Regions from separate parts of the Streptomyces sp. NBC_01320 genome, predicted to be linked through region 2. Evidence: riboswitches for the same ligand, from Rfam matches in the RefSeq annotation. Region 2 holds a riboswitch; the other holds the start of a gene.
What was found. A riboswitch is a leader RNA that binds a small molecule or an ion and turns the genes downstream of it on or off. The one in region 2 is predicted to bind thiamine pyrophosphate.

Region 1 (5,378 bases), 5.5 Mb from region 2:
TGGTGTACGGCAGGACGGTGAACCCGTCGTCCACCAGGGTCTCCGCGGCGTCCAGCAGCTCGATCGGGTCGGGCAGCAGAGTCCGCTCGTCGGCCACGACCTCCAGCTTGATCCAGTCGGTGCCCAGCGCCTCGCGGGCCAGCCGGGCGGTCAGCACGGCCTCGCCCGCGGTGAAGCAGCCCGCCGTGTTCGGCAGGACGCGGATCGAGAGGCGTTCGAGGACGGAGAGGACCGAGCCCTGCACGGTCGGGTCGAGGCGGCGCATCGCGACGGTGGTCAGCTCGGTGCCGGACGCCGTCAGGGAGCGTTCGAGCACGTCGAGGCTGGGCGCCCCGCCCGTCCCCATGATCAGTCGGGAGCCGAACGTGGTGCCGCCGAGGGTGAAGGGATCGTCGGACACGGTCAGCCTCCCTGGACCGCGGTGAGGACTTCGATCCGGTCGCCGTCGGCGAGGGCGGCGGCCGCCCAGCCGCTGCGCGGGACGACGGTCTCGTTGAGCGCCGCGGCCACCCCGGAGGGCGCCGCAGTCAGAGTCGCGACAAGGGTCTCCAGGGTGGTGCCCGCGGCGATCGAACGGGGATCGCCGTTCACGGAGACGGTGAGCGGAAGGGAGTCGGTCATGCGGGCTGCTCCTGACGTACGGAGGCGGAGGGCGGTACGGGGGCGGGTGCGAACCGTCCGGGGGCGAAGGGGCGGGCCACGGCCGGCAGCTCGCCGGTGGTCAGCAGCTCGGCCATGGCGTCACCGGTGACGGGGGTCAGCAGGACGCCGTTGCGGTGGTGGCCGGTGGCGAGGTGGAGGCCGGGCAGGGCGGTGGGGCCGAGCAGCGGGGCGTTGTCGGGGGAGGCGGGGCGAAGGCCGGCCCGGGTCTCGGTGAGCGGCAGTTCGGTGATGCCGGGCACCAGCTCGTGGGCGTCGCGCAGCAGCTCGTACACCCCGCCCGCCGTGACGGTGGTGTCCCAGCCCATCTCCTCGCTGGTCGCGCCGACGACGAGCTCGCCGTTCTCGCGCGGGACGAGATAGACATGGCTGCCCCGGACCACGGCCCGCACGGTGCGGGTGAGGAACGGTGCGTACGCGGCGGGCACCGTCAGCCGGAGCACCTGTCCCTTCACGGGCCGCACCGGGGGAACGACCTCGTCCGGCAGCCCGGCGAGCCGCCCGCTGCGGCTGCCCGCGGCGAGTACGAGCTGGTCGGCGGCCAGCTCCGTACCGGCCGCGAGTACGGCTCCGGCGGCCCGGTCCCGTGCCACGCCGAGGCGTTCCACCCAGTCGCGGTGGAAGACCACCCCGGCCCGCTCGCAGGCCGTCAGCAGAGCGGCGGCCAGCCGGCGGGGATCGACCTGGTGGTCGCCGTCGACCCGCAGACCGCCGCGCACGCCCGGCGCCAGCATGGGCTCCAATCGGCGGCACTCACGGCCGGTGAGCCACTCCGACTCCAGCCCCGAACGTTGCTGCAGCACGTGCAGCTCCCGCAGATGGGTGCGGTCGTCGGAGTCCAGGGCGACCGCCAGGGTGCCACAGGCGCGGAAGCCGATGTCCTGACCGCTCGCCGCCTCCAGTTCGGCCGCGAAGGCCGGGTAGCGCGCGGCGGACGCGACATTGAGGCCGAGCAGCATCTGCTCGCCGTAGTGGAGTTCGGTGACGGCGGCGAGCATCCCGGCCGCGACCTGGGCGGCCCCGCCGCCCGGTTCGGGGTCGACGACCGCGGTGCGCAGGCCGCGCTGCGCAGCCCGCCAGGCGGTCACCAGACCGATGATCCCGCCCCCGATGACGAGGACGTCGGATCCTTGTGCGGATACGGATGTGTTCCCGGAAGAACGCATGGGCGTCCAGCCCCTCCCTTCGCCGGCATGACCCGGATCAGGTTCGTACGGTCGGAGGCCGCCCAGCCTCCCTCTCAGCCCGGTGCGCCCGGGCTCCCGCGAGTGTCTTACGGTGGCCACCCTAGACCCCGTCCCCCGGCCCCTGTAAGGGAGCAGTCACCGTGGCCCGTTCGCTCGACGGACTCGTCCTCTCGCCGCTCGCCGACCAGGCGCCGGGCCAGGTCGGCACCCGTACCCGCTTCACGTACCACGAGGAGGACGGCCGGATCTGGGCCGAGTACGCGGGCGGCGACGTGGTCCGGGGCCATCTCGTCGGCACCAGGACCGCCGATCGACTCGACTTCCGGTACGTCCAGTTGAAGCAGGACGGAACGACATCCTCCGGACACTGCCTCTCCACCGTCGTCGACCTCGCGGACGGCCGGGTGCGGCTGGACGAGCGGTGGGAGTGGGAGTCGCAGGAGGGCAGCGGGACGAGTGTGGTCGAGGAACTGGCTGACGGATCGTCAGATGTTTGAGGGTGCCCGGCAGTAGGCTTCGCGGCGCCGTGGGGCCGGGGCACGCACCTCGCGGCGTTGCCGTCGATCACCAACTCCCCCGTAGCCCTGAAGGGGCATGGGGACCCCCTTCGCGTCGGCTCGATCCTCCGCCTTGCGATGCACGCACCCCAGCCCCGCTCCTTCACCCGCGCTGCCTGCCGCCGGGCACTCTAAGGTGGACAGGTGAGCGAGCAGCAGACTGAGCAGCCGGACCGGCGGACCGAGCGCCGCATCGTCATCGTCGGTGCGGGCATGGCCGGTGTGCAGACCGCGGTGGCCCTGCGGGAACAGGGCTTCACCGGCTCGGTCACCCTGATCGGAGCCGAACCCCACCAGCCCTACGACCGGCCGCCGCTGTCCAAGGCGGTGCTGCTCGGCAAGGCCGAGGACTCAGCCTTCGACATCGACTTCGAGGCGCTCGACATCGAGCTGCAACTGGGCCGCGACGTGACCGGCGTGCGGTCCGCGGCGCACGAACTGGACACCCCGACGGGCCCCGTTCCGTACGACGTCCTGGTCATCGCCACCGGCGCCGAACCGGTCGAGCTCCCGGGCTCGGAGGGTGTGCGCGGCGTCCATCTGCTGCGCACCCTCGACGACGCCGCACGGCTGCGGCCGGTCCTCGGTGAGCAGCACACCGTCGTGGTCGTCGGCGCCGGATGGATCGGCGCGGAGTTCGCCACCGCGGCCCGCGCCGCGGGCTGCGAGGTCACCGTCGTCGAGGCCGCCGACCGGCCGCTCGCGGGCGTCCTGCCCGCCGAGGTCGCCGCCCCGATGGCCCGCTGGTACGGGGAGAGCGGCACCGAACTCCTCACCGGCGCCCCGGTGGCCCGAATCGAGCCCGGCCGCGTGGTCCTCGCCGACGGCCGCGCGCTCGAGGCCGGAGCGGTGGTCGTCGGGATCGGTGCCCGGCCCGCCACCGCCTGGCTGGCCGGCTCCGGCATCGCGCTCGGACCGGACGGATCGGTGACCGCCGACGAGGCGCTGCGCACCTCGCTGCCCGATGTGTACGCCGTCGGGGACTGCGCCTCCTTCCCCTCCGCGCGGTACGGCGCGCGCCTCCTCGTCCACCACTGGGACAACGCCGTCCAGGGGCCGCGGACCGCTGCCGCCAACATCATCGGCGCCGGATCCGGCGGGGCGCCGCAGCCGCTCACGTACGACCCCGTGCCGTACTTCTGGTCCGAGCAGTTCGACCGGTTCGTGCAGTACGCGGGCCATCACGGTGGCGCCGACACGCTGCTGTGGCGCGGCGACCCGGACGGTCCCGCCTGGTCGGTGCTCTGGCTGCGGGACGGCGCGCTGGTCGCCGTCCTCGCCGTCGGCCGGCCGCGCGACCTGGCCCAGGGGCGCAAGCTCATCGAGGCGGGGGCGCGGCTCGATCCGGTGCGGGCGGCCGATCCCTCCGTACCGCTGAAATCGACGGTACGTCAGTAAGGAGCCGACGGATCCCTGAAGGGTCCGGTGTGCAATCTCCGCCGTACGGACGTCTCTTGGCTCTACGTCAAAATTGGTGCACGCTACAGCCTTTGGATCACCGGCCCTCTTCCGAAGGATGTACATGTCCCCCTACCGATGGGTCCGCGCGCTGCGCGGAATCCTCGTGGCGGCGGCCTCGATCGCCCTCATCGGCGGTGCAGTTGCCGCCCCGGCGTACGCGGGCACCGCCCCGGCCCCCGGCTCCAACCCGGCCGTCGACTACCAGGACCCGGTCGACGCGCTGCCACCGGTCTCCCGCCCGGACACCGAGCACTGCGCGGTGACGGCCGTCGAGCACGACTTCGGCTACACGCTCGGCGGACCGCCGTACACCACCACGCTCACCCCGCCCGCCCGGTGCGAGGGCCCTTGGAACAAGGTCGTCCTCGACTGGTCGGGCAGTGTGAAGGGACGTCAGTACGACCGCCTCGCCGCGGTGTTCGTCGGCGGCGCGGAGGTCTTCCGCACCAGCACGGCCGAGCCCGACGACGACGGCATCAGCTGGCACGTCGCCAAGGACATCACCGAGTTCGCGCCGCTCCTCAAGGACCCGCAGAAGCTGCAGCTGGAGCTCGGAAACGTTGTCAACGACACGTACACGGGCGTGTACCACGTGAAGCTGACGATCACGTACTACCGGGCGGACGGGCGCCACCCGGCCGCCACCACGGCCGACCGGATCGTCCCCCTGGGCAACACCGCTTCCACCGACGCCCCTTGGCTGAGCGTCGGCAAGGGCGGCTCCACCGGCACCGACGTCACCTTCCCGCGCAATCTGACCGGCGCGCGCCTGCAGGTCTACGCACGCGGCGGCGGCTGCGACGAGCAGTGGTTCGACGCGGTCCCCAGCGACCTCGCGGCCACCGCCCCCGACTACCTCTGTGGCGGAGGCCCCTACCGAGAGGTGCAGGTCACGGTGGACGGGCGCCCCGCGGGCCTTGCCCAGCCGTATCCGGTCGTCTACTCCGGCGGCATCGTGCCGACCCTGTGGCGGCCGATCCCGGCCATCGACCAGTTCCGGACCGAGGCGTACGACATCGACCTCACCCCCTTCGCGGGCGAACTGGCCGACGGCCGGCCGCACACCATCGGGATCACTCCGTACGGCGCGGCCGACACCTGGATCGTCGACGGTTCGCTCTTCCTCGACACGGACGCGCACGCGTCACGTACGAGCGGCCGGGTGACCGTCAACTCCCTCACCGGCACTCCCGCCGTGAAGACCGTCCAGACTCCGCGTGAGGACGGCTCCACGCACGTCTCCGTGTCGACCGGCCGCTCCTGGAAGATCTCGGGCTACGTCCGGACCTCGAAGGGCCGGGTCACCACCACCGTCGAGCAGGAATTCGCGTACACCAACACGGACACGGTCTCCAGGACCGGCCGGCAGCAGACGATGCACCAGCGCGACCACGGCGCCACCACGGTGACGACCAGGACGGGCGGGCGTACCAGCGCACAGCGGCACGCCTGGTCCTACCCCATCGACGTCGACATGGACATCCCGTTCTACGGCGACTACAACAACTACGAC
Region 2 (5,378 bases):
TCGGGATGCCGACCGTTCTGGTCGGTGAGCCGAGGAGCTGGCCGTCCTTGGTCTTGACCGCGAGCTGGTAGTAGTACGACTTCCCGATCTCGGCCGAGCTGGTGTCCGGGGTCGGTACAGCGGTGGTGTCCGTGTAGGTGGTCGCGGCCTTGTCGACCGGTGCGACCAGGGTGGCCGCGGACGGGGTGAAGACTTGCTGCGTGGAGCGGTGCAGCTGGTACTCGACGATGTCCAGGTTCGTGTCGCCGGTTGCGTTGGTGTACTTCGGCCACGACAGCTCGGGACCGGTGGAGTGCACCACCGTCGGCGAGTTCAGCGTGGTGCCGACCTTGCCGTACGTCACCGTGAGCTTCGGGATGGTCGAGGTCTCACCGCCGTAGACGCTGCCGTCACCGGCCTCGTAGCGCGGACCGCCGGTCGGCGTCGCCGCCAGCGTGTCGTCCTTGGCCTGCAGCACGAAGCCGTGGTTCGTCGCGGTGCCCGACACCCACTTCTGGACGGTGTCGGTGACCGGGAAGTTGTGCCACTGGTTGTACTCACCAGTGTTCTTCACGATCTGGCTGGGGTTGACTAGACGGACCGAGTCGGCGAGCGTCCGCGTCGTCGACGAACCGGTGTCACCGAGGACGATCTTGCCGGTGTTGCCCTTGGCGAAGTCGTACTGGGTGGTGTCCAGAGTCTTCCACGTACCGACGGTGCCGGTCTGGTTGACCGTGTAGTTCTTCGTGCCGCCGTTGTACGTCACTGTGTACGGGGCCGCGGTCGCCGCATCCGAAGCCGCCGGGTAATGCACATCCACCCGGTAGGTCCCGGTCTCGGCCACCTGGGGCTGCCAGGTGTACGACTCACCGGTCGCGGTGTTCTTGTTGTACGCGAAGTCGTCGTTGGTCGCGGCGCCACCGGTCGTGGTGCCCTTGGGCCACTCACCGACCGCGGCTGTGCCGGTGTCACCGTCGTCGATCGAAACGGTGGTGCCGGACAGCTCGCCCACCAGCGCCGACGTGTTGGACCACGTCGCCGTGGTCTCGTCCCAGGCACCGGTCGCCCGGTGCGCCTCGATCGTGACATCGTTGGCGTTCGTCGTGTGCGACTGGTCGAAGTACATGTTCAGCCGCGCGTAGTCGACCTTGACCCCCGACGGGATCTCCGTCAGCGGGAACTTCACCAGCGACCGTGCGATGCCCGTGTCGGTCTTGCCCGCCGAGAGCTTCCAGGTGTTGTTGAAGTTCACCGCGGGCTGGTCCGACAGCACCATGGTGTCCTGCGAAGCCGCCGGCGACGGCGCGATCGTGATCGTCGGGTCGATCACCACCGGGTACTGACGGCCCTTGGCAGCAAGCCACTTCGCGTCCGGCGTGACCGTCAGCTTCCAGCCCTTGCCGTCCCGGCTCAGCTTCTGACGGACCTTCGTCGAGTACGTGCCACCGGTCGGCGACAGTGCATCCTTCTTGGCATCGGTCATGTACGGCGCCGGAATCACCAGCACCGGAGTGTTCGGCAGCTCACCGAACAGCGCGACCGACCCGTCCTTGCGGGACTTCGGGACCAGTCCCTCGGTGTCCAGCGTGAACGTGTACGACACCGGACCGGACGGCGCGGCGTCCAGAACAATGTTCTCCTTGACCTGCCCCCGGCCCACCACATACTGCAGATCGGCACCGGCAGCCGCGTCCTTGTACGTGACGGTGTCGCCCTTGGCGTGCGGCGTCAGCCCGGCCTTCGCACTTTCCAGGCCCAAGGTGACCGAACGCCCGTCCGGAGCCTTGAAACGCACCAGCTTCTTCGCGTCCGAACCGAACCACGTACGTCCGGTGTTGGCCGTGTTCGCGAAGTCGAAGCCCTTGTCCGCCGTGGCACGCACCGAGGTGTCGATCGGCTTCCACGACTTCCCGGACCGGTACGACAGAGGAACCGCCGACAGCTCGGCCTCCACCCGCCCGTCCGACAACTGCCAGAACCGCGCCTGCGACGTACGCCGCTCCGTCAGCTCCTTGACCCGCTCCGGCTTCGGAAGCTTCTTCGCCCTGGGGAGCTTCTGCCGACTGGGTATCTCCAGCTTGCCGCCGACAGGCGCCTTGGGCTCTTCGTGATCATCGTCGGAGAACCACCCGGCGATGGTGTCCACGACACCCTTGTCGTCATCCTTGGCCGACGACACCGGGGCCGCATACGCAATCTGTGGCAGTAACGTACCTGCCACCGCCGACACAATCAGACAGGAGAGATATCTCCTGTACGGAACTTTCACCTCAATACCTTTCGGTATCGACGCCCCCGTCCCGCCGTACGCGCAATGGGCACGCCGAATGAGCCGGAACAGAGGTTTCCACCCGGCTTGGAGTTGTGCGAAGTGACCGCGAGATACGGGAAAGTCATCAGCTCACGGGCATCGCAGCGTGATTTCTAATCAGTTTGTTGATGCCTCGTCAACCCCAGAGACATACCTGGACAATCGCCCGGTCGAATGGGGCGCGTTTCGCCCGCTTCTTCCGCTCGCTTCCATCGGACGGACGGAATGGTGTATAACCGCTCGGTCCCACGTCAACGTCGGTCAATTTCACCGAAAGCCTGGCTCCCCCATGTCGTCCAATTGACCCTCGGAATGCACCGCTCCGGAGAATGAGGACGATGGGGGTGTGAGGAACGAGACCGCGAGCAATAAGAAGTCACCGGACCGGCGTGGCCTGTTGGTCGCGGCAGACGCGCTCGGGCTCGCCATGGGTGTTGACCAGACTCGCCATGAACGGGATGGGGATAGTCTGTCCGTCGTACCGGACACGGGGTGCCCCACCCGAGGGCTGAGATCACACCCGTCGAACCTGAACCAGTTCGTACTGGCGGAGGGATGTCTTCCATGCCTTTGACGCATGTTTCCGGCGGGCTGCCCGCCGACGGCCGGCAGACCGTCTTCGACGGGCGGATGCCGGCGGCCCCCGGCGACCTCCGCGTCGAGACGCACGGCATCGAGCCGGTCCCCGAGAGCAACCGCTACGGCGGTCCCGGGCGCCTGTTCACCGTGTGGTTCGCTCCCAACCTGACCATGACCGGCGTGTTCACCGGCACTGTCGGCATCGCCTTCGGCCTGGACTTCGCCACCGCGCTCGCCGCCGTCGTGCTGGGCACCGTGCTCGGCGCGGTGCCCACCGCCTACCTGGGCACCTGGGGGAGCCAGACCGGTGCCGGGCAACTGCCGCTGGCGCGGCTCGCCTTCGGCCGGGCCGTGACGGTACCCGGCATCCTGCAGTGGCTGTCCTCGGTCGCCTGGGACGCGCTGATCGGGCTGTTCGGCGGGGACGCGCTCGCGCGGCTGTGCGGCTGGCCGTTCTGGCTCGGCGTCCTGGCCATGATGGTGGCCCAAGGCGCCCTCGGTGTCCTGGGCTACGAGGCCATCCACCGGCTTCAGATCGTCATGACCTTCGTGCTCGCGGCCGCGTTCGCGCTGATCGCCTGGCGGTTGCTCGACGGTGTCCACCCGGCCGGCACGGGCACCGCCCACGGCGCCGACCAGGCCGGCGCGTTCGTCCTGACCAGTACCGTCGCGCTGAGCCTGACTCTGTCCTGGGCTCCGTACGCCAGCGACTTCAGCCGGTATCTGCCACGCACCACCTCACGGCCACGCATGTTCTGGTTCACGCTGCTCGGCCTTGTGGTGTCCTTCGTGGCGGTCCAGGCCCTCGGGTTGTTGGGCGCGTCCGTGCTGACCGACCAGACCGCCGCGGGTGTGGACAAACTGCTGGGCGGTGGCGCGCTGGGTGCGTTCGGGCTGCTCGCCGTGGCACTGGCGGCTCTCTGCAGCAACGCCATGAACGACTACAGCGGTTCCTTGGCCCTGCAGACCGTCGGGGTGCGCCTCCCGCGCCCGGCGGCCGCCGCCCTCGCCGCCGTGCTCGGCTTCCCCCTGGTGCTGTGGATGCACGCTGCCGACACCACTGCCCGCTTCCAGAACGTGCTGCTGTTCGTCGGCTACTGGATTCCCGGGTTCGTGGCGATCGTCATCGTCGACTGGCTCGCACGGGCCCGGGCACGGGGCGGCGCCGCGATCGACCTCGCCGCCGAGACCGCCCGGCCGCAGTCCGGATGGCCCCCGTTGCTGGCCTTCGCCGTCGCCTTCGCCGCGGCCGTGCCGTTCATGGACACCAGCCTGTACGTGGGCCCGGTGGCGGCCGCCCTGCACGGCGCCGACCTCTCGTACTACGTGGCGTTCCTCGTCGCGCTCGCCGTCTACGCGCCGCTGCGGCTGCGCCCCCGCCCGCAGGACTGATCTGCCTCCGGCCTCCGGCGCCCGAACACCCCCTCCCCTCCCCCACGGAGCGATACCCCATGCCCCCGACATCCGCCGATCACACTGCCTTCGCCCCGCAGTCCCTCGCCCGCGTACGGGCGGACTCCCCTCTGGTTCAGTGCCTGACCAACTCGGTGGTCACGGGCTTCACCGCCAACGTCCTGCTGGCGCTGGGCGCCTCACCTGCCATGGTCGACATTCCGGAAGAGGCCGGCCCGTTCGCCCGGATCGCCTCGGGTGTCCTGATCAATCTCGGCACCCCGCACGCGGAGCAGCGCTCCGCCATGGTCGAGGCCGCGCGGGCAGCGACGTCGGCCGGTACGCCGTGGGTCCTCGACCCGGTGGCGGTCGGCGCGCTGCCGGTGCGCACCGCACTGGCACGCGAGCTCCTGGAGCTGCGACCGACGGTGATCCGGGGCAACGCGTCCGAGATCATCGCGCTCGCGGGCGCGGGCGACGGCGGACGCGGCGTGGACTCCTCCCACGGCGTCGAGGCCGCCGAGGAATCTGCACGCGAGCTGGCCCGTACAAGCGACTGTGTGGTCGCCGTCTCCGGTCCCGTGGACTTCGTCACCGACGGGGTTCGCAGCGCCCGGATCGCCAACGGGGACGCCCTGTTGACCCGGGTGACAGGTGGCGGCTGCGCGCTGGGTGCGGTGATGGCGGCCTTCGCAGCGGTCGACGAGGACCGGTTCGCCGCGGTGGTGGCCGCCGTCGCCGCGTACACGGTCGCCGCCGAGCTGGCCGCGAAGGAGGCCTCCGGGCCCGGCGGCTTCGCCGTCGCGTTCCTGGACGCGCTCGACGCGCTGGAGGAAGCGGACCTCGCCGAGCGGGCGGCTCTCTCGTGACCACCACACCGGTGGATCTGTCGGTCTACCTGGTCACGGACACGGCCCAGTGCGAGGCCCGCGGCCGGAGCGTGGCCGAGACCGTCGCCCTGGCAGTGGCCGGAGGCGTCACCGCCGTGCAGATCCGGGAGAAGCACGCCACCGGGAGGGAGTTCCTGCGTACGGTTCTGGAGGTGGCCGACGTCCTGCCCGAACGAGTGCCGCTGATCGTCAACGACCGGGTGGACGTGTACCTGGCGGCCCGAGCA

Region 1: it holds a riboswitch for thiamine pyrophosphate, as region 2 does, so the genes downstream of both, thiO (glycine oxidase ThiO) here and OG395_RS12525 (purine-cytosine permease family protein) in region 2, are expected to answer to the same signal.

Annotation. Positions count from the first base shown of each region.
Region 1 covers NZ_CP108390.1:8,194,742-8,200,119, forward strand. Annotated here, with positions in the region: gene OG395_RS37290 (thiazole synthase) at 1-400, opposite strand, end outside; gene thiS (sulfur carrier protein ThiS) at 403-621, opposite strand; gene thiO (glycine oxidase ThiO) at 618-1,826, opposite strand; TPP riboswitch at 1,824-1,936, opposite strand; gene OG395_RS37305 (hypothetical protein) at 1,988-2,344, shown strand; gene OG395_RS37310 (NAD(P)/FAD-dependent oxidoreductase) at 2,549-3,802, shown strand; gene OG395_RS37315 (peptide-N4-asparagine amidase) at 3,927-5,378, shown strand, end outside.
Region 2 covers NZ_CP108390.1:2,675,102-2,680,479, forward strand. Annotated here, with positions in the region: gene OG395_RS12520 (golvesin C-terminal-like domain-containing protein) at 1-2,158, opposite strand, end outside; TPP riboswitch at 2,769-2,863, shown strand; gene OG395_RS12525 (purine-cytosine permease family protein) at 2,855-4,261, shown strand; gene thiM (hydroxyethylthiazole kinase) at 4,321-5,130, shown strand; gene thiE (thiamine phosphate synthase) at 5,127-5,378, shown strand, end outside.